DNA from 4 places in the Paenibacillus sp. p3-SID867 genome. Region 4 is predicted to be linked to each of the others. Evidence: predicted binding sites of a transcription regulator. Region 4 holds the regulator's gene; each other region holds the start of a gene.
What was found. The regulator Rex, encoded in region 4, represses fermentation and respiration genes when NADH is low (regulators of the CRP and FNR family bind a similar motif). The targets are predictions, from matches to a motif close to TTGTGAAATATTTCACAA.
Positions count from the first base shown of each region.

Region 1: M4D81_RS26905 (cytochrome ubiquinol oxidase subunit I) is a predicted target of Rex. The motif match lies at 2,288-2,305, and genes of this name have one in related genera.
Region 2: hcp (hydroxylamine reductase) is a predicted target of Rex. The motif match lies at 2,932-2,949, and genes of this name have one in related genera.
Region 3: M4D81_RS26540 (TorD/DmsD family molecular chaperone) is a predicted target of Rex. The motif match lies at 2,395-2,412, and genes of this name have one in related genera.

Region 1 covers NZ_JAMBDM010000016.1:123,422-128,970, forward strand. Annotated here, with positions in the region: gene cydB (cytochrome d ubiquinol oxidase subunit II) at 1-816, opposite strand, end outside; gene M4D81_RS26905 (cytochrome ubiquinol oxidase subunit I) at 803-2,206, opposite strand; gene ade (adenine deaminase) at 2,494-4,296, opposite strand; purine riboswitch at 4,648-4,749, opposite strand; gene M4D81_RS26915 (NAD(P)H-dependent oxidoreductase) at 4,857-5,435, opposite strand; gene M4D81_RS26920 (TetR/AcrR family transcriptional regulator) at 5,496-5,549, opposite strand, start outside.
Region 2 covers NZ_JAMBDM010000002.1:615,638-621,186, reverse strand. Annotated here, with positions in the region: gene M4D81_RS05980 (carbohydrate-binding protein) at 1-955, shown strand, start outside; gene hcp (hydroxylamine reductase) at 1,117-2,802, opposite strand; gene M4D81_RS05970 (2-oxoacid:acceptor oxidoreductase family protein) at 3,011-4,033, shown strand; gene M4D81_RS05965 (thiamine pyrophosphate-dependent enzyme) at 4,030-5,549, shown strand, end outside.
Region 3 covers NZ_JAMBDM010000016.1:34,551-40,099, reverse strand. Annotated here, with positions in the region: gene M4D81_RS26555 (MFS transporter) at 1-328, opposite strand, end outside; gene mobA (molybdenum cofactor guanylyltransferase) at 474-1,130, shown strand; gene moaA (GTP 3',8-cyclase MoaA) at 1,277-2,281, opposite strand; gene M4D81_RS26540 (TorD/DmsD family molecular chaperone) at 2,623-3,300, shown strand; gene M4D81_RS26535 (efflux RND transporter permease subunit) at 3,379-5,549, opposite strand, start outside.
Region 4 covers NZ_JAMBDM010000024.1:41,831-47,379, forward strand. Annotated here, with positions in the region: gene M4D81_RS30430 (hypothetical protein) at 1-390, shown strand, start outside; gene dinG (ATP-dependent DNA helicase DinG) at 562-3,438, shown strand; gene M4D81_RS30440 (redox-sensing transcriptional repressor Rex) at 3,501-4,166, shown strand; gene M4D81_RS30445 (amidohydrolase) at 4,141-5,442, shown strand; gene M4D81_RS30450 (cell wall elongation regulator TseB-like domain-containing protein) at 5,474-5,549, shown strand, end outside.

The sequences.
Region 1 (5,549 bases), on a different contig from region 4:
CACGAACACGGACGTTACCAGCAGGGCGATAACCGCCCCGGTCATCCCGAAAGCCCAGCCGTCCCGCTTGATGTTCATGAAATATCCGCCCAGCAGGAATGCGAGCAAAGCCAGCACCAGCAGCACGGTTAACACCACGCCACGCTTCTCGAAGATATCGGTCATGAAATACGTCATCACCCCGAATGCCACGAACAGGGCCGCTACGGGAAGCAGGAGTCTCCGGGCCATACGGCGCGCCCGTTCCTGAAGATCCCCCATCGTGCGCAGTGTTGTAAACATCAAGCCATGCAGCAGGCAGAGCATCACCATCGTCAGTCCGCCAACCACAGTATAGCCATTCACAACATCAAACAATCCGGCATGCAGCTGCATCTCCTCGTTAATGGGGAGCCCCTGAATCAGGCAGGCAAAAACAACGCCGAGCAGGAATGGTGGAAGCACGCTGCCGGTGAAGATCGCACCGTCCCACACCCGTTTCCAGCGAACATCGCCCACCTTGCCGCGGAATTCAAAGGCCACCCCGCGTCCGATCAAGGCCAGCAGAAGAAAGACAAGCGGAATGTAGAAGCCGCTGAACAGCGTCGCATACCAGTTCGGGAAAGCGGCGAACATGGCGCCGCCCGCCGTCAGCAGCCAGACCTCGTTGGCGTCCCAGAACGGGCCGATCGAGTTGATCAGCACCCGGCGCTGGGTATCATTTTTGGCCAGCAGCTGCGTGGACATCCCGACCCCGAAGTCGAAGCCCTCCAAGAAGAAGAACCCGATAAACAATACGGCAACGAGCACAAACCACAGTTCGTTAAGAGACAGCATTGTAGCCCTCCTTATTAAACGGATCGCTTGCGTGGTGGTCCTCTTCCTCCGCCGCATACGGTCCTTTCTTAATGACTTTGATAAATAGATACGCCATAACGGCTGCCAGCACCGCATAAATGGCAGTAAACATGATCAGCGAGAATAAGATCGAGCCTGCGCTGACGTTCGGTGAAACACTGTTCTCCGTGGTAATCAGTCCGAATACCGTCCAAGGCTGGCGTCCGATCTCCGTCATAATCCATCCCGACGTATTGGCGATGAACGGCAGCGAAATGCCCAGCAGCATCAGTCTGAGGAACCACTTGCCGGCCTTCTCGACCTTTTTGCGCAGCATCAGCCACGCTCCGTACAATCCCAGCAGAATCATGACGCTGCCGGCGGCCACCATAATCCGGAAGCTCCAGAATGTTGTGCGCACGGGAGGGATATAATCTCCAGGACCATATTGCTGTTCGTACTGCGCCTGCAGCTCCTTCATCCCGATGACTTCACCGGAAAACTTGCTGTAGGACAAAAAGCTGAGCAAATACGGGATTTTAAACTCCATCGTGTTCTCCTGCTTATCCGGATCGATGGCCGCAATGACCGTCCAAGGCGCAGGATCATCGCTCGTTTCCCACAGGCTCTCCGCAGCGGCCATCTTCATCGGCTGCGTATCCACCAGATACTGCGCCTGCTGGTGGCCGAATACCGCAACCAGAATGGAGGTGATGAGCCCAATCACGATGGCGATGTGAAATGATTTCTTAAAGAAATCCAAATCCTGCTTCTTCATCAGCTTGTAGGCACTCACACCTGCAACGAGGAACGCCCCGGTTGCCAGTGCCCCGAAGATCGTGTGCGGGAACTCCACCAACAGCTGACCGTTCGTAATCAGTGCAAAGAAATCATTCATCTCCGCCCGCCCATTATTCATCTCGAATCCGACGGGTCGCTGCATGAACGAATTCGCTGCCAGAATCCAGAATGCGGACATCAGGGTCCCAAACGATACCAGCCAGATACTGAGCAGATGGACCTTCTTCGATAAACGGTCCCAACCGAATATCCACAGTCCGATAAAAGTCGACTCGAGGAAAAACGCCAGCAACGCTTCAATGGCAAGCGGTGCGCCAAATACGTCGCCGACAAACCTTGAGTAATCCGACCAGTTCATGCCGAACTGGAATTCCTGCAGAATCCCTGTCACAACCCCGACCGCAAAGTTAATCAGGAACAGCTTTCCCCAGAACTTGGCCATTTTCTTGTAGACTTCCTGACCTTTAACAACATACATCGTCTCCATGATGGCAATCAGAAACGCCAATCCGATGGACAACGGTACGAAAATAAAGTGAAAAATGGTTGTCGATGCGAATTGAATTCGCGCCAGCATAACCGGATCCATATCAGATACCCCTTCCTTTAGCTCACGTGATCACTTCAAATTTGATTCTTTTTGTATTGTCGCAGACCACGCCCTAAAGGATTGTGATAAACATCACAATATCAGGATAGAAACCGGGGCAAAAAGTTATAAATTTGTGACGAAAATCACTAAGTGAACTGCGATTTTGTGCTCATCGAGGAATATGGAACGGTTCGCTGTCTCTGCTCGCATTTTAAAACCCTGTATTTACACTACAAAAAAGCAGGTTCGCCATCAGGCCAACCTGCTTCGGTATATCTGCGCCCTTATTGAACCGCGCCAATCTCGGTTTCGATGAGCTTGAATTCGGTTACGTCCGCGATCCCGCGGTTGGTAATGCGGATTTCCGGAATCACCGGCAGCGCAATGAGCGAGAAGGTCATGAACGGGGCATGAATGAAGCATCCGAGCTCCTTCCAAGCCTCCTCCAGTGCTGCGACTTCCTCCGCTACGATCTCAACCGGACGATCCGCCAGCAAACCCGCAATCGGCATCGCCACCTTCGCCAGCACCTTGCCATCCCGTACTACGATCATGCCGCCACCGCACGCCGCCAACTCATTCGCCGCGAGTGCCATATCTTCGGCATTCGTGCCCATCACCAGTAGATTGTGGCTGTCATGCGCTACCGTGGACGCAACTGCGCCGGACTTCAGTCCGAAGCCGCTCGCAAAACCGAGCGAGATTTGTCCCGTCGTGCCGTGGCGCTCAATGCATGCCAGCTGAACCACGTCCTGATCCAGGTCTGGCTGGATCAGGCCTTGCTCCACGGAGAGCACCGCTGTCATTTTAGCGGTACGGGCGCTGTTCTCGATGACGCGCACCACGTTCACTTCCGTGCGAGTTGCATCGAATTTGCTGCGCAGCAGAAAGTCATCCGCAGTAAGCGAACGCTGCAGCCGAACCGAGTTAAAGGCTTTTTCCGGGTATTGATATACCGGGAACGCCTTCACGAGTCGGCCGTTCTCTGCAACCACTTCGCCATCCGTGATCACGACCGAAGGCACCATGCTCAACAGATCATCAATCAGCAAAATATCCGCCGTTTTGCCAGGTGAAATGCTGCCAAGCTCCATGTCCATCCCGAAATAACGAGCGACGTTGATCGTTCCCAGCTGGATCGCCGTAACCGGGTCCACGCCCTCTTCCATGGCGCGGCGGACCACATGGTTCATATGTCCGAGTCTCAGCAGCGTCTGCGGATACACATCATCCGTAACCAGAGAAATATTGTCTGTACGCACCTTATCTTCCGTTATGACCTTAACCACTTCCTTCACATCCTGCCATGCCGAACCCTCGCGGATCATCAGATGCATGCCGAGGCGAACCTTCTCCAAAGCCTGCTCCCGGGTTACCGTCTCATGGTCGGAGCTTACGCCTGTTGCCATATATGCCTGCAGCATCCGGTCATCCTCTGCCGGAAAATGCCCGGTCACCGTCTTGCCTGCACGCAGCGTCGCTTCGATCTCCCCGCTCATGGTCGGATCGCCATACACGACGCCCGGGAAATTCATCACTTCGCCAAGCCCGGCAACACCGGGCCATGTCAGCCCTTCCTCAATGTCGGCTACGCCCAGCTGCGCCCCGGCATCCTCCAGATCGAAGGTTGACGGCACACACGAAGGAACGGTGGTGAACACCTTCATCGGCAGCTGCTGCCCTTCCTCATGCATCCAGCGCACGCCCTCCATGCCGAATACGTTGGCAATCTCATGGGGATCCATATAAACCCCGGTCGTTCCGCTAACGATAGCCGCCTTGGCAAACTCGGTCACGGTGAGCATTGTGCTCTCCACATGCATATGACCGTCAAGCAGGCCCGGCGAGATATATCGGCCATTCGCTTCAATAACCCGAGTCCCCTCCCCGATCGTGTGATCCGCGTTGCCGATATAAGCAATGCGTCCGGAGGCCATGGCCACGTCCACTCGCTCCTGAAGCTCGCCTGTAAACACATTTACCAGCGTGCCGCTCTTGATGACCAGGTCGGCGGGCTCCTGTCCTAAGGCAACCTTCCCCAACTGCCGGCTGACCTCGTATCGTTTCTGTCTCTGGATTGAACTCATGATGATTGCACGCTCCCCTTTTTTTAGATATCAGAATGTATAAACTCGGAAGCTTGTGACTTCCTAATCTCGCAATAAAAACTTCTTCTTACTGCGGTCGTCGGTAGACGTTTTTCTTATAATGAACCTGTAAAAGCACAAAATCGATCTTGCGTAACACGCCAAACAACCCGGACAGCGTATCTGCCCGGGTTGCCTGCAACTATATCCATTGAGGAAGAGAAGTCACACGCGGCAGCCATGCATTGCTAATAGTCTGCACATCACCCCATCCGTTAAAACGTGCTTAGATCCCATTTCAGGCGATCTTGCAGCCCGGCTTCGATGTTTATGCAAAGCCGGGCTTGGGGAGCGGATTCTCAACCTTCATGTAGTCAAGTCATTTACGGTAACCTGGTAGAAACGCCTGGGCCCTATTCCCCGGCATATACATCAAGATTTGATTTTGAAACATGACCCATTCAATTCTTTGGTCGTTTCATTTGTTGTATGAATTATAATCCTCCTGCCCGAGAAGTCAAGCCATTGGAAGGAACTGTACATCACACACCCTGCCAGCTTTAGGCTAATTTCCGTCCCATTCTGAGTATACGCTCAAGCCATTGCTTTCTTGCCACTTCAGGCATTTTGCGAAGCTGCGTAATGTTCGTGGCACGCACGCTGCCTACGCCGCAAAACTTCAGAATGGAATGTTTCATCATTTGATGCCCCGGCTGGCCGAGATAGAAACGGTAGTAGACGTACGGCGAATCCATCGTGACGATCAGACGGGCCGTTTTCCCTTTGAGCAGTTGCTCGGGCAAGGGCGAGTTCTTGCGGTACTTAAAGGCAAAGCCCGGCAGAAACACCCGGTCGATGAACCCTTTGAGCAGCGCCGGCATGCCTCCCCACCAATTCGGGTACACAAACACCAGGTGATCCGCCCAAGAGATCAGTTCCTGCGCTTTTTGCAAATCCGGCTCCAGCGGTTGTTTACCCTTATAGCCACCGGAGAGATTCAGGTCAAACTCCAGCTCCGAAAGCACCAGCTCCCGCACCTCCGCCCCGGATTCGGCCGCCCCCCTCGTATAGACCTCTGCCAACTGGCTGCCATAGCTGTTCGCAATGGGATTGCCTTGAATAATTAAAACCTTTTTCATATGTTTCTTCCCCCTCATAATTTAGTTAACAAACACTAACTTGATGGTAAAAAGAAAAGGTCACGCCGGACCTTTTCCCAAACCTGTTAATGCCAATAAATGCGCCGTCACTTC
Region 2 (5,549 bases), on a different contig from region 4:
ATCCACATTTTGCGCTGCCTTACCGTCAGTGAGCGCAGCCGCTAGAGGAGCATGGGCTCCAAATACCGCATATGCAGTAAATGACACAGTAACCTATAGTGGAAGTACTTATACCTGTCTTCAGGCACATACTTCTCTAGTAGGTTGGGAACCGTCCAATGTTCCTGCTTTATGGCAGAAAGACGGTAGCGGCGGAACTACGCCACCAACCACACCACCGACAACGAACGGAGTAACATTCTATGCAGATATAAACTATGGAGGAAAAGCAGTGACACTCGGGATAGGCAATTATACACTGTCTCAGTTGAACGCAAACGGAATTCCGAATGACTGGATGTCGTCTCTTAAGGTTCCAAGCGGTTGGACGGTTGAAGTATATGAGAATGATAATTTTGGAGGAACCAAGTGGACCTTCACTTCAGATTCTTCCTGGGTTGGCAACACGATCAATGACAAAATGTCATCGGTCAAGATTTATACGGGTTCACCACCTCCTACAGTAACAAAGCCTGCCGAGGTTCCAAGCCATATATGGACATATGTCATGAATGCGGACAATGCCTATGGGAAAGGCGGAGATTTTGCTTTATTGCTAAGTGCTGTTATCAAAAAGGAAAGCAGCTTTGGCGCAGGTTTACCAGGTAGTCCATCGGCCGGCGACGGATTGATGCAGGTCGAACCAAACACACGCAATGCGTATTTATCTCAATTCAACTCAAAATTTGGCCGTGCGTATAATCATAGTAGTGAACAAGAGCAGGTATATCTGGGTGCGTTAATTTTAAATGAGAAGATTACGAAGTTTGGAAATATCTATAACGGATTATTACACTACAACGGTGGAGATAACTGGTATCCGGGAGCTACGGATTCTTATGGACGTCCTATTCTGGCGGATCAATATGCAGATGCAGTTTACGCTACTTACAAGGGCTATGGTGGTAAGAATTAAGGTGTTACATTGATAGGTAAATTGAAAAATAGCGACGTGGAAGGATTTCCTTGTTGAGTGGAAGCGGCTTATTTAATTTGAAAGGGCATGAGTTACCAAGCAGATCATTGCTTGCATAACCCATGCCCTTTTTTCTTTATCAGGTTTTCTTCGACTACTAATTAGGCGCCAAGGAACATCTTCATGTCATCTTCCACATTGGTAATGCCGCCGATGCCGAAGTTTTCCACGAGGACTTTGGCAACGTTAGGCGACAGGAATGCAGGGAGCGTAGGGCCCAGATGAATATTTTTAACGCCAAGATAAAGCAGGGCAAGCAGCACGATAACCGCTTTTTGCTCATACCAGGCAATGTTATAGGAAATCGGCAAATCATTAATATCCTCAAGGCCGAATACTTCCTTCAGCTTCAATGCAATCACGACGAGGGAGTAAGAATCATTGCATTGACCAGCGTCCAGGACCCGCGGAATACCGCCGATTTCGCCTAGATCCAGTTTATTGTATTTGTATTTGGCACAGCCTGCAGTTAGAATGACCGTGTCTTTTGGAAGTTCAGCCGCGAAATCGGTGTAATAGCTGCGGGATTTCATCCGTCCATCGCAGCCTGCCATGACGAAGAAGCGGCGGATCGCCCCGGATTTCACGGCATCGACGACTTGATCGGCCACGTTCATGACAGCGGCATGAGCGAAACCGCCGATGATCTCACCCGTTTCAAGCTCCGTGGGAGCCGGGCATCCTTTCGCTTGCTCGATTAGTAGGGAGAAGTCTTTGGGAGCACCGTCTGTTCCTTCTGGAATATGGCGGACACCCGGAACCCCCGTGTTGCCTGTTGTATAGATACGGTCCTTATAACTGTCTTTCGGCGGAACGATACAGTTGGTCGTCATTAGTATCGGTCCGTTAAAGGCTGCGAATTCGCTATTCTGCTTCCACCAGGCATTCCCGTAATTGCCTACAAAATGCTCATATTTCTTGAATGCCGGATAATAGTGGGCAGGCAGCATTTCACTGTGCGTGTATACGTCCACGCCGGTTCCTTCCGTCTGCTTCAGCAGCTCCTCCAAATCCTTCAGATCATGGCCGCTGATGAGAATGCCGGGCCGGTTTCTTACCCCGATATTGACCTTCGTGATTTCCGGGTTTCCGTAAACCGAGGTGTTCGCTTCATCAAGCATCGCCATGGCGTTTACGCCGTATTTACCGGTTTCCATCGTCAAAGCGACCAGATCCTGCACTTCCAGGCTGTCGTCAAGCGTGGCGGCAAGCGCACGGCGCATAAAACGGTTTAATTCGTGATCATCCTTCTCCAGATGAAGCGCGTGGTACGTGTAAGCAGCCATCCCCTTCAAGCCGTAAGTAATCAATTCGCGCAGCGAGCGGATGTCTTCATTGCGGGTCGAGAGGACACCCACCGTACGTGCTTTTTCATCAAAAGAAGCTTCGTTATCCGCTTGCCAGACGGCGGCATCAGGGAGATTGGCGGTTCCTTCCGGATATTGTTCGTTATAATAGGTGCGCACCTCGCCGCGGAGCTCGATCGCTTCCCGGATTCTTCCCACAAAAACCTCGCGGTCAAAGTTGGCGTTCGTAATCGTTGCAAACAAGGAGTCCATCATAAACAGCGATACGCGCTGTTCAAGCACCTCCGGCAGCCGGACATCCAGACTGAGAAAAGAGATGCCTTTCAGCAGATAAATCAGCAAATCCTGCAGGTTTGCCACATCATGGGGTTTGCCGCATACTCCGACAATGGTGCAGCCTGTTCCTTTGGATGCTTCCTGGCATTGAAAGCAGAACATGGACGGCTGATGCTCTAAGGTCTCTTGGGTGTTGTTATTCATTATTTTCTCCTCCAATTTCGTGATTTTTTGCCTTAAGGTCAGTATAAGATTGCCTCGCAATTGGACTGTTGAAGACAGTATACTTCGCTCCCACAACCGACATAGTGATTGGAATCACAATTTCTTAAGTTGTGAGTATAATCACAAACCCGGTCAGTTTCTTCTTTTAAACTGGAATTAATGACCTAAGAAGAAATGAGGAGAGAACATGTCGATTTTACCTCAAAAGAATGAACTGGGATTTTTCGAGATCCGTCTCGAATCCATCGGCGGGCTTGGCGCCAATCTGGCCGGAAAAATGCTGGCCGAAGCCGGGGTGACCGGCTCCGGACTTAACGGTTCGAATTTTTCCAGCTATGGTTCGGAGAAAAAAGGGTCGCCGGTGAAGAGCTTCGTAAGGTTCTGCGATTCCGAGGTGGAAATCCGCGATCACAGTCCCATTGAGCAGCCGCATGTCGTCGGTGTATTTCATGAAGCATTGTATAAGACGATCGATGTCATAAGCGGATTACAGCCTGATGGAACGGCGTTGGTGAATACGGCGCGAGACCTATCCGAAGTGGCCGTTGATCTGAACATGACGCAGGGAACGCTGGCTGTAGTTGATGCGCTGAAGATTTCCGTTGAGGAAAAAACCAAAGTGAATACGGCCATGCTGGGGGCATTGTTCCGGATTTGCAGCTTCCTGAACCCGGACGATATGCGGCAGGTGATCCGTACAACATTTGAGAAAAAGCTGCCCCACCTCGTGGAAGCGAATGTGCGGACTTTTGATAGAGGATATAACGAAGTTCAGTTCCTTTCCTTGGGAAATGGCTCAGAGCTTATAAACCAAATCGCTTTCGCAAGACCGCAGCCGGTGCTTGGATATGAAACGCAGGAGCTGGGCGGGATTCTGAACGTTACCGCGAACAGTGTCCTGAAGGATCTTAGCGGCTCCCGGCAGGGATATTTGCCAGAGTACAAGATCGAGGACTGCATTCACTGTGCCGCCTGCGATACGGTATGTCCGGATTTCTGCATCGTGTGGGAGAAGAAGCCGGATAAGCGCGGGAATATGCAGATGTTTATGAAAGGCATCGATTATCAGTATTGCAAAGGCTGCTTGAAGTGTATCGAAGCTTGTCCGACCACCGCTTTAGCTGCCATGTTAGAAGAGCCGCATTATGCGGAGCAGCACCGTGTGCCGCAATCATTTCCCTATTTAACCGCGGAGGGAGTCAGATCATGAATATGCAAATTCAAGAAACAACAACGGAGAACAAGCTGGCGGCCGCTCAAACGGCAGTCTTCGAATCGGGCAACGAAATGGCTGCCTTGGCGGCTGCCCAGATTAACTATCACATTATGGGTTATTTTCCGATTACACCATCTACGGAAATCGCCCAATATCTTGATATGATGCGTACACGCGGCGAACATGACATCAAGCTGATTCCAGCTGACGGCGAACATGGATCGGCGGGGATTTGCTACGGTGCGGCCGCAGCCGGAGCACGGGTATTCAATGCTACCAGCGCGAATGGTTTCCTGTATATGATCGAACAGCTTCCTGTGCAGGCGGGCACACGTTTCCCGATGGTCATGAATCTGGTGACGCGTGCGGTCAGCGGACCGCTGGATATTCGCGGTGACCATTCGGATCTTTACTACGGCCTGAATACGGGCTGGGTGATTTTGACCGCCCGTTCACCGCAGGCCGTGTATGACATGAATATCATGGCGCTGCGTATCGCGGAACATGAAGACGTACGCCTGCCGGTCATTGTAGCTTATGACGGATTCTTCACATCGCACCAGAAACGCCGGGTACACATATTTACGAACCGGGAAACCGTTCAGGCGTTTGTAGGGGAAAAGGCGCCTGAATATCCACATGTACTGGACGAGAACAACCCGATCGTTGTTGGGGCTTATATGAATGGCGACGATTTGATGAATAACCACTTCCAACAGTCCAACGCCATGTACCGTGCGGGCAAGGTATTCAAGGAAGTGGCAGAGGAATACGCGGCTTTATCCGGAAGATCCTATTCGCCGCTTGATCTGTACCGAATGGAAGACGCGGAGGTGGCTTTATTCCTGCTCAATTCGGCGGCCGAATCCTCCAAAGACGTCGTGGATCGGCTGCGGGCGAAAGGAATCAAAGCGGGCGTAATCAGCCCGAATATTCTCCGGCCGTTCCCGGCGAGAGAAATCCGCGAGGCGTTGACAGGTGTCAAAGCGCTGCTGGTTGGCGAACGTGCCGATTCTTACGGTGCGCACGGGGCCAATCTGACCCATGAGGTCAAAGCGGCCCTGCAGGACATCCGTGGTCCGCAGCCTATTGTGCTGTCCCGCATATTTGGACTTGGCGGGAAAGACTATTACGCGGATGACGCAGAAGCTTTTTTTGCCTTGACGATCGAGGCCATGGAGCTCGGTTATGCCAAAGTGGCGTTTGATTATTACGGCCAAACACCGGGAGCTGAGAAGCAAAGACTGCAGCCGGTCATTGCCCCGATGAATGGAGACAGCTTTAAATCTGGCCTGATCACTGTAAAGGTGGATGAAGAGACAAGTAAATTATCCGTTAAAGTGCCGCCGATGCGGGCGCTTGCGGCGAAACCGAAACGGTTTGCTTCCGGCCACGGAGCTTGCCCAGGCTGCGGTATTTTCCCGGCGCTGGAGCTCTTTTTCAAAGGGATTGAAGGCAATGTCGTTACTTTATTCCATACCGGCTGCGCTTATATCACAACAACGGGTTA
Region 3 (5,549 bases), on a different contig from region 4:
CCTGAAATACAAGCTGAACCAGCAGCAGCGTACCGGTCATCATGATCAGCAGCACCCGCTTGATGTTTGCCGCCCGATCACCCCAGAATCCCCAGAACGGATTGGCGAAGATGGACACAAATGGCGCGATCGCCATCAGGCTGCCGATTTCAATTTTGCTCATGCCGATGTCTTGCAAATATAACTGGAAGAAACCGGTGAAGATGACCATGGTTCCGTAAATGAAGAAGTTGAACAGCTTGAGCGATATCAGCGAAGGTTGGGCGTTGTCCATATTCCGCAAGTAGGTCATTCCTTTCAAACCGAATACAATCCACAATCGCGGCATCGAAAAAAAGCCGCTTTCCCTTTCAATGTATCACGCATTGAAAAGGGATACAAACCATCTTTTAAATGATTTTCCATTATTCTGGTTATTAACCTATAAACTGAATCGAGTTTTTTACAACGTGTAAGAAAGGCTGGTAGAACATATGAGCTGTCAACCCGTAGATGTCGGCCTTTCGCCAGATCAGGTGACGGGTATCGTACTTGCAGGTGGAGCCTCCCGGAGAATGGGAAGAAACAAGGCGCTCCTGCCCATGCAGGGAATGAGTTTGATCGAGCGAACGGTCCAGGCGCTTGACGAGGTTAGCGGCCGCGTCATCCTATCCACCAATACCCCCGAATCTTATCAATTTCTCGGGTTGGAATGCGTTCCCGACCTTTATGTCGGGCAAGGCCCGATGGCGGGACTTCATGCCGCGCTCAAGTCATCCCAAAGCACATGGAATATGGTCGCTGCGTGCGACATGCCCCATATCCATGAGCGTTTCCTTCGGGGATTGCTGAATCTGGCGAATCAGCAGCTCACAGCCGATGCTGTAATTCCTGTTGTAGAAGGCAGGGTGCATCCGCTGCTGGCGGTATATCGCAAAGAAATCGTAGAAGGCCTTGAACGCAGGCTGATCAAGGGACAACTTCGCATGGTGGAGTGGGTGCAGGAGCTGAATGCCGTCTTCGTGCACGAGGAGCAATTAGAGGCAATTACGGGCCTTGATCCGCGCAAAATTTTATTTAATATGAACACGCCTGGGGAATACGAGGCAGCAGCCGGCCTGATGAATGCCGACTTGCCTGAGGATAGATAGTAGATTTCTATAGCTGAATAAAGGTGTGCAAAAGCACGACGAAACGGTATTTATTTTAAAAAATAACCCCGCCAGCTAAATGCTTGGCGGGGATTTTAATTACAACCATATGACTGCCTTCGGCTATTATACGCACAGCCGACGGTTTACCCGCCGATCTGTGACATACGCCGGACGGTTGGGGTATGGCTTTGCATTTTTTTCTCGAGCGCGAGCGCCATTTCATGATTCAACGGTTTGGAACCCAGCGCTTTGCGGAACAGGTTTGCCACCGCGGAAGGATCATCGACGACGCGGCGCACGTTAAATTCGTCGGACCAGTACAGGCAAGCCTTGATGTGGCCGTCAGCCGTCAGCCTGAGGCGGTTGCAGGAATCGCAGAAATGATCGCTGACCGGATGGATCAGACCGAAGGTTCCTGTAGCTCCAACCACCTTCATATTTCGTGAAGGTCCGTTGCCGGATGGCCCCTGCTCTTCCAGAATGGTCCAACCCGCCTCCTGGCACACTTCAGATACCCGGCTGAGCGGCAGATACGAATCTCGCCAGGCATCGGACGCTTGCCCGATCGGCATGTATTCAATAAAGCGGACATGTAGGGGACGATCGAACGTCAGCGCGATAAAGTCGCGAATTTCGTCTTCGTTGAAGCCCTTCATTAACACCATGTTTAGTTTGATGGGATCCAGGCCGGCTTCATAAGCGGCTTCAATGCCTTCCAGCACTTTACGCACTTGACCGCCGCGCGTAATGCGCGCGTAGCGATCCTCATGAAGCGAATCCAGACTGATGTTGATTCGGGTAAGTCCGGCTTCCTTAAGCAGGCGAGCTTTGGAGGGGAGCATGATCCCGTTGGTAGTCAGGGATATATCTTGAATTCCTTCAATGGAAGCAATCATATGGACCAAGGATTCCAGGTCCTTGCGTACCAGCGGCTCGCCGCCGGTAAGGCGTACTTTGGAGACGCCCATCGGGGCAAGTACGCGCATGATCGCTGCGATCTCTTCATAACTCATAATCTGATCGGGAGGTTGGAATTCCATCCCTTCTTCCGGCATACAATAGACACATCGAAGATTGCATCGATCTGTCACCGAGATACGAATATAATCATGGACCCGACCGAAAGAATCTTTAAGCGGTTCGATCATGGAAATCCCCCTTTATAGCATGCATGGTCACATTGTAGCCATTCCCCGAACGGGAGTCAATGCATTGTAAGGGTCATGTCAACCGGACAAGCTGCGTGGATAAGTTCAAGGATTTGTGAGAAGTATCACAGAAAACGCTTTCGGGATCCAGTATATTGAAGCTGTGGACAAAAGCTTTCTCCCCTTGAAAGCGAGTAGTGACATTCTAGATTTCCGAAAGTTTCCTGATTTTTCCGAAATTTTCGGAAATCATTTCAAACTGCTTTCATTAGACGTTCATCTAAGATATACTGTCAAGGATATCACATCCAACAAGAAAGGTTACCAATAGGAGGTTCGATATGGCGATATCACCTGTTCAAACTTTGGAGGTGCCTGACGTCTGTCACAGATGGCTTGAAAACCGGGGTACGGTCTACGAGCTGCTCATCGATTTTTTGGGCAATTGGCCCAGCTTGTCTATGATTGCGGAATGGAGCCGCGGAAGCGGAATTAGCAAGGCTGCGGAGTGTTCGAAGGCCGGTACGGACCTGATGACCTATTTATGTGGACGCTCACCTGAGGAATTGGTTCGGATTTGCGAATACGAGGGGGCGGAATACCGCCGATTGCTTCAGCAGTCCAAACAGCGTCAAGCGGCAAAGTCTCATTACACGAAGGATGGATGCGCTCAGGATTTAGCCGATTGTTATGCATCCGCCGGTGTTGCCTTTAATAAACTGCACGGGGAAGCGGACGATCATATAGCCATTGAACTGGAATTTATGACACTGCTTCATGACCGTATGCTGAACAATACGTATTGTGAACATAGCATGCTGCAATTGATGGAGGTTCAAGAGAAGTTTCTGGAGGAGCATCTGTTGTCATGGGTGCCATCCCTCTGCAAGGATCTAAAAGGCTCCACGGAAAGCCCGCTTTATCAGTCGGTATTCAGTTTGCTTGAGGAGTTCCTCGCACAGGATCTGAATATGCTGAAGACGTGGAAGCATTCCAGGGAAGCTGTGCTGGTACATTAGCGAGCCAGGACCATATCATAGTCATCCAAAAAAAGCCCCAGCATCCTAATGTAGGAAGCCGGGGCTTTGATGTTCTAATTAATCTTCGATTCTTTTCTTGCTGAACTTCATCAGGAACTCGTACACGATAGGTACCACCACGAGCGTGAGCAGCGTCGAACTGATCAGACCGCCGATAACCGTGATGCCGAGTCCTTTCGAAATGATGCCTGCGCTGTTCTCCCAACCGAATACGAGTGGCAGGAGAGCGCCGATCGTTGCGAGTGCCGTCATCAGAATTGGACGAAGACGGGTAGCGCCGGCTTCAAGCAGGGCTTCGCGGGTGCTCATGCCTTCGCGTTCCATATGGATCACGCGGTCGATCAATACAATCGCATTGGTCACGACGATACCGATCAGCATGAGTACGCCCATGAGTGCAGACACGTTCAGTGTCTCGCCTGTAACAAGCAAGCCGATAATGGCTCCGATGACAATGAACGGCAGCGAGAACAGGATGGCGAACGGCGCGAGACCGCCACCGAATGTAACCACAAGCACAAAGTATACAATCGCAATGGCTGCCAGCATGGCGAGTCCAAGCTGTCCGAAGGTTTCGTTGATTTGCTCGGTAACGCCTCCGAACTGGACGGATACGCCGTCTGGAAGTTCAAGCTTGTTCACTTCAGTCTCCAGGTTGGTGGAGGCCGACCCAACATCGCTGGACAGGATATCGGCTGTGACGGTTACAACCATTTTCCCGTCGATGCGCATAATGGAGTCAGGAGTCGTTCCTTTTTCCACCTTGGCCACATCCTTGATCGGCACTTCGATACCGAGTGGAGAGGTGACGGTTTCGTTCTCGATTTCTTTGATGCTCTTATAGGTTTTGCTGTCCGTCTCAATGTAAACATTGTAAGTCTTGTCCTCAATTTTGACTTCGGTCAAGACCGGACGTTCCCGTACGGGAGACAGCTTCATTGCCAATTGTCCTGCGGTCAGGCCAAGGGAGCTCAGCTTCTCTTGGTCAGCAACCAGCGTATACTGCTCGAACGCTTCGGACAAGCTGGTCTCTGCATTCTCGAAGGTGGCTGTATCCTTGTTGGCAAGCTCAGCAATTTGATCAGCCACCGGCTTGATCTGCTCCAGAGAATCGCCAAAGACGTTAACCGTTAACTGGCTGCCGCCAAAGCCGCCGGCTGCCATGTCCATATTGGACCAAGTACCGTCCGGTACTTCCTTGGCAAGATCTTCGACAAGGGCTTTTTTGACATCTTCGAAGTTTTTCGTGTCCGGGTCATACATAATATAGAACAATCCGGAATTCGCTGATCCCATACCAAGCGGATTGCTTCCGCCGATGGAGTACTGCATCGTTTCGACTCCAGGTTGATCCAGGATCAATTTCTCCGCTTTTAATGCGCGTTCCTCCACATCCTCCAGCATGACGCCAGGTTCAGGAGAATAAGTCACCATGGCATATTTGTCTTCCTGTTCCGGAATGAAGCTAACGCCAAGGTACTTCGTCAGGAACAAGCTTCCTACTAATAACGCGATGGCTGCCAGGAATGTAATGGCTTTGTGATTCAGCGTCCATTTCAGAATGGAACGATACCCGCGGGCCATTGCGCCCGGTTTCTCCGCATGATCATGTTTGTTCTTCAAGCCTTTGCGGAACAGGCTGTGCGCCATAGCGGGCACGAGCGTGATCGCTACGACCAGGGAAGCGAGCAGTGCGAAGACCATCGTCAATGCAAATGGCATGAACAGCTCTCCGACCATACCGCTGACCAGGGTAAGCGGCAGGAATACCGCGATGGTTACGATAGTGGAGGACATGATCGGCACAAACATTTCACGTGTAGCGGCGCTGATGAGCTCCCGGCCCGTTAATTTCTCGGTCGAGAGGGACATGCGCCGGTAGATATTCTCGATAACGACGATCGAGTCATCGACAACCCGGCCGATGGCAACGGTCATGGCACCGAGCGACATCATATTCAGGGTGATATCCATTTGTCTCAGACAGAGCACAGCAATCAGCAAGGACAATGGGATCGAAATAATCGATATAATCGTCGAACGGATGTTGCGCAGGAATACCATTATGATCAGAACGGCGAACAATGCGCCGAATAATGCCTTGGAAAGCATCGTATGAACAGAGTCTTCAATTGGCTTGCCTTGGTCCAGCATGATCGTCAGATCCATGCCAGGATAGAGGCCTCTCAATTCTTCTGCCTTGTCTTTCACCTGATTGACAACGTCAA
Region 4 (5,549 bases):
GCATTTATTCGCGGTCAAGGTTATTACAAGTTGTTGATGTTCCAGCCGGCCATACAGCAGTTTGAGGCGGCCGCCACCGTATTTCCGGAAAGCCTTCTGATCAAGCTGTATATTGCGATGTCCCATCTTTATTTGGGGCAAACCATACCAGCATCCGATGTGTTGGTGTCCATCCTGCCCCTGGCAGACAACAAGAAGATGCGGGCGATGATATACAATGCGCTTGGATGCATCGAGGTGTTGAATGGACAGCAAGGGAAGGCCGAGGAGCATTTCGCACTGGCGATTCACAGCGACCCGACGCTTCCTGACCCCATTATCAATCTGGAGGTCTGCAAGCAGAATCGCGGTGAGCTCCAGTACGGCAGCCAATTGATCTCTTTGCTGTAAAAAATCAAGCTAAAACAAGAAGCGATGTCAGAGCTCATCCTTGAGACTTTGGTATCGCTTTTTGCCGTATGGAGCTTACGGAGGAGAGCGGGGATTTTTTACCCGGAATGTTCAAAACCCGCAACTTCTGGTATGCTGTTAATTAGTCTGGAGGAAAGGGATTTTATCGAAATGAAATTTGCCGTATTGGATTTTGAAACCACGGGCAACCAGTCAGCAGATGAGATCATTCAGGTTGGACTGGCCATCATCGAAGAGGATCGAAGCATCTCCCGCGTATACGGCACCTATGTCAATCCCGGGATTCCGATCCCTCCTTTTATTACCGGTTTGACCGGCATTTCCGACAGTGATGTAGCGGATGCTCCGTCATTGGAAGAAATGATGATGGAACTCGTGCCCATGCTCGACGATGTTGTATTGGTTGGGCATAATGTCGCTTTTGATTTTAACTTTTTGCAAAATGCACTCGATCGCTGCGGCTATTTACCGTTCAGCGGCCGAATTCTAGATACGATGCACTTCTTAAAAATATGTTTTCCCTCGCTGCCTTCTTATCAGCTTGGGATGGTGTCCTCTCATTTCGGCCTGGAGCATGACCGTCCGCATCAGGCGGACAGCGATGCACTTGCCACAGCCTATGCGCTGCTGAAATGCCTGGAGGAGATCGATGAGCTTCCACTGCTTACCGTGCAGCGGTTAAGCGACCTGTTTGCCGACGAGGACAGCGACTTGGCCTGGTTCTTTGACGGCATCCGTGCCGACAGGGAGCTCCAGGCAGTACAAGCCGGAGACACCCATACGTACTATCGTCAATTCGCCCTGGCTGTTGACGATTGGAACGATATTGCTCCTGCCAGGGATGAGACGGCGCCTAATCCCTTGGCTGATGTAAGCTTTGAGCAATACATGAATGATGTCCGTGAACGTCTAAAGGAAACGCTGCCTCATTACGAGAGCAGGGATGCCCAGGACATGATGTTCCAGGAAGTGATGCAGGCACTCGATAACAATAAACATCTATTGATCGAAGCCGGCACGGGAACAGGCAAATCCCTCGGGTATTTGCTGCCGTCGATTTATCAAAGCGTGAAGCAGGAACAGAAGGTTATGGTGAGCACGCATACGATCAACCTTCAAGAACAGCTGCGTGACCGGGATATTCCCCTGCTCACCCAGGTTGTTCCTTTTCCTTTTAAAGCGGCTATTTTCAAGGGAAGAGGCCATTATTTGTGTTTGAGAAAATTTGAACATAAAATAAATAGAAGAGATTTTCATACCCCGAAGGAAGATGTGATCACCGCGGCGCAGATGCTGGTCTGGCTGACCCAGACGGAGAACGGGGATGATGAGGAGCTGAACCTTGGCGGTCGCGGAGGGGATTTCTGGGAGACCATTTCCAGTGATTCGGATTCCTGCCTGGGCCGTGCCTGCCCATGGTTCCGCAAATGTTATTATCACAGGGCCAAACATGAAGCGGGCATCGCGGATGTTGTCATTACGAACCATTCGAAGCTGTTCACCGACGTGAAAGCGAATCACCAGCTGCTTCCTAGTTATGACCGTCTCGTCATCGATGAAGCGCATCATCTGGAGGACGTCGCCGGCAAGCACCTTGGCTTGCAGATGAAATATTTTTCGGTTGTCCACACGTTGACCCGTATGTACAAAGACAGCCGCAGCGGTCAGCTTCCGGCTCTTCGCCAGCTGCTGCAAGCGTCATCCCATGAGAAGGCTGTCGAGTGGTCTTCCGTCATCGACCGGATTTATCCGGATCTGATCACCGTCAAAGAGAATTGGGACCGGCTCAGCGATCAATTGTTCGGACTGCTTCCGGAGCGCGGAGACGCGACTCCGGGGGATGCCGGTCAATTCTCGCTTCGCTTATCGCCTCTGAAGAAGCCGAAGGATTGGAATTCGCTGGCTGAGCTGGAGCATCAAATTCATCTGACGCTGGGCGATGTCGTTCGCAAGGGTGATAAGCTGATTGCCGAAATGAAGGAAGATCTGGACGACTACAGCGCGGACAGTCTGTTAACAGACCTATCGGGTCTGTTTAAGGACCTGGCGGCACACCGCGAGGACCTGAGGACCTTCATGTCGCTGAACGATGAGGGTACGGTATACTGGATGGAGGCGAACGGCAACTTCCGCGGCAAATCGCTGCAGCTTTATGCGGTGCCCGTCGATGTCAGCACCCACTTAAAGGAATTGTTTTTTGACAAAAAACAAAGCGTGATCCTGACATCGGCGACCTTGTCGGTGGACAAATCGTTTCAGTTCATGATCGAGAATTTGGGTCTTCAGGAAGCGGCAGATAACGGCAACCTGAACACGGTCCTGCTGCCGTCCCCGTTTAATTACAGGGAGCAGGCTCTCCTTGTTGTGCCGCGCGATTTTCCGAGCGTGAAGGGCTCGGTCGGGGATGCACTCTTTGTGAATACACTTGTGCAATCATTGGCTGATACGGCCATCGCAACGCATGGTCGCATGCTTGTCCTGTTCACCTCGTACCGCATGCTGCGTCAGGTGCATGAGCCCTTGAAGGAGGCGCTGGGATCCAGCGATATTACGGTACTGGGACAAGGGATGGACGGAACCAGCCGTACCAAGTTAATCCGGAGATTCCAGGATAGCAGCGCTTCGGTTCTGCTGGGCACCAGCTCCTTCTGGGAAGGGGTAGATATACCCGGTGAGGCGCTCACCTGCCTCGCCATCGTCCGGCTGCCGTTCCAACCGCCGAATCACCCTCTGGTCGAAGCCAAGAGCGAGCTTCTGCAGCAGCAGAAGAAGAACCCGTTTATGAAGCTTTCGGTTCCGCAAGCGGTCATTCGCTTCAAACAGGGATTTGGCCGACTGGTACGGACCGCGCAGGATAAGGGAATTGTCATCGTCTACGATACTCGGGTCATTGAATCCTATTACGGGAAGTATTTCTTATATTCCTTGCCTGGACCGAAGATGGAGCACATGCCGACAGAGGGGATCGTTCCCCGAATTTCGGAATGGCTGCAGGAAGAGGCAGGCATAGAGAACCAAGCTGAATAAAGTGAAACCATGAACGAGCACAAACAAATGTAGTTATTAACCTATTATTAGGGGGAGCATGCATGAAATCGGAAAAAATTTCGGAAGCCGTGGTCCGCAGATTACCTGTATACTTGCGCTATTTGAATGAGCTTCAGAAAAGGGAGGTCTCCACGGTTTCCTCCCAGGAACTGGGGCAGAAACTGGACCTCAATCCTGCTCAAATTCGTAAGGACCTAGCGTATTTCGGTGATTTTGGACGGAAAGGGATCGGATATGACGTATCTTATCTGATCGAGAAAATTCGCCAGATTCTAAAGCTGGACCAGAAGATCAATGTCGCATTGATTGGGGCCGGTAATCTTGGACATGCATTATCGAATTACAATGCATTTCTGAAGGACAATATGAAGATTGTGGCGGTTTTCGATTCGTATTCTCCCAAAGTTGGTATGAAAATTAACAATTTGGTCGTACAGCCGATGGAGGAGCTGGAGAAGACGGTTCATGAGTACGGCATTCGTATCGGGATTATCACCGTTCCGGATTTTGAGGCGCAGAATGTAGCGAATCAACTTATCGCGGCAGGCATCGAGGCTATCCTGAATTTTGCGCCGACCATCCTGAAAGCTCCATCCCATATCCGGATTCATACGGCAGATTTTACTACCGATTTGCAGAGTTTGGCCTATTATTTGGATAACGGCAAGGAGGATGCAGCACATGACGACAACGAAGTGGATGGTTAAAAACGGAACGTTTGCGGTACTAGAGGAAGGCAGATCCGTGTTACGCGGATATATGGTCGTGGAGAACGACCGGATCACCTACCTGGGTGAAGAAGAGCCGACTGTCCAAGAGGGAACAGAAATCATCGACGGAACCCATCTGTTTTTCCTGCCTGGATTGGTGAACACGCACGGACATGCGGCCATGTCGCTTCTTCGCGGGTATGGCGACGATCTGGCACTACAGGTATGGCTTCAGGAAAAAATGTGGCCGATGGAAGCCAAATTCACGGCCGACGATGTATACTGGGGAACCTCACTCTCCGTGCTGGAGATGATCAAAGGCGGAACCACGACATTTGTGGATATGTATGATCATATGGATCAGGTTGCAAAGGTAGTGGAGGACTCAGGCATGCGCGGCGTTCTGACACGCGGTGTCATCGGATTATGTCCGCCTGAGGTGCAGCAGCAGAAGTTGGATGAGGCGGTTGCATTCGCGAAAGACTGGCATGGTCAGGCTGACGGTAGGATTACGACGATGATCTCACCGCATGCACCCTATACGTGCCCGCCGGATTTCATCGAAAAATTCGTGCAAGCATCACATGATTTGAATTTGCCTTTGCATACGCATATGTCCGAAACGGAAACGGAAGTCGCTCAGAATGTAAATGACTACGGACTTCGCCCTGTTGCCCATCTAGAGAAGCTTGGCATGTTCTCCCGTCCAACGCTGCTTGCGCATGCCGTCCATCTAACCGATGAAGAAATCGAAATTCTGGCCAAACATCAAGTTATGGTTTCGCATAATCCAGGCAGCAATTTGAAGCTTGCCAGCGGCATCGCTCGCGTGCCTGAACTGCTGAAAGCCGGGGTCACCGTGTCTTTGGGTACCGATGGACCTGCCAGCAATAATAATCTGGATATGTTTGAAGAGATGCGGCTGGCCGCACTGATCCATAAAGGAGTAAGCGGGGATCCAACCGCAATTCCAGCATCCGAAGCGCTTCGGATGGGTACAGAATATGGAGCCAAGTCAGCCTTCCTTACGGATATTGGTACGCTTGCGGTAGGTATGAAGGCAGATATGATCGCACTGAACACGGATCAGGCGCACTTCCTTCCGAAGACGGATTACATTTCTCATGCTATCTACTCCGCCAGTGCGAAGGATGTTGAGCATGTATGGGTTGACGGCAAGCAGGTAGTGAAGAATGGCGCGAGTCTTACTCTCGATGAGGAACGTATCCGCCGGGAAGCGCAGCGTGCCTTTGAGCGTCTTACAACCCTCTAGGGAATAATCAAGGGGAGCGAGGAAGACGGATTTGAAGAAAAAAACGAAGTGGATATTGCTGAGTGTATCCGGCGTGCTGCTGTTACTGCTTGGTTTACAGCTCTATT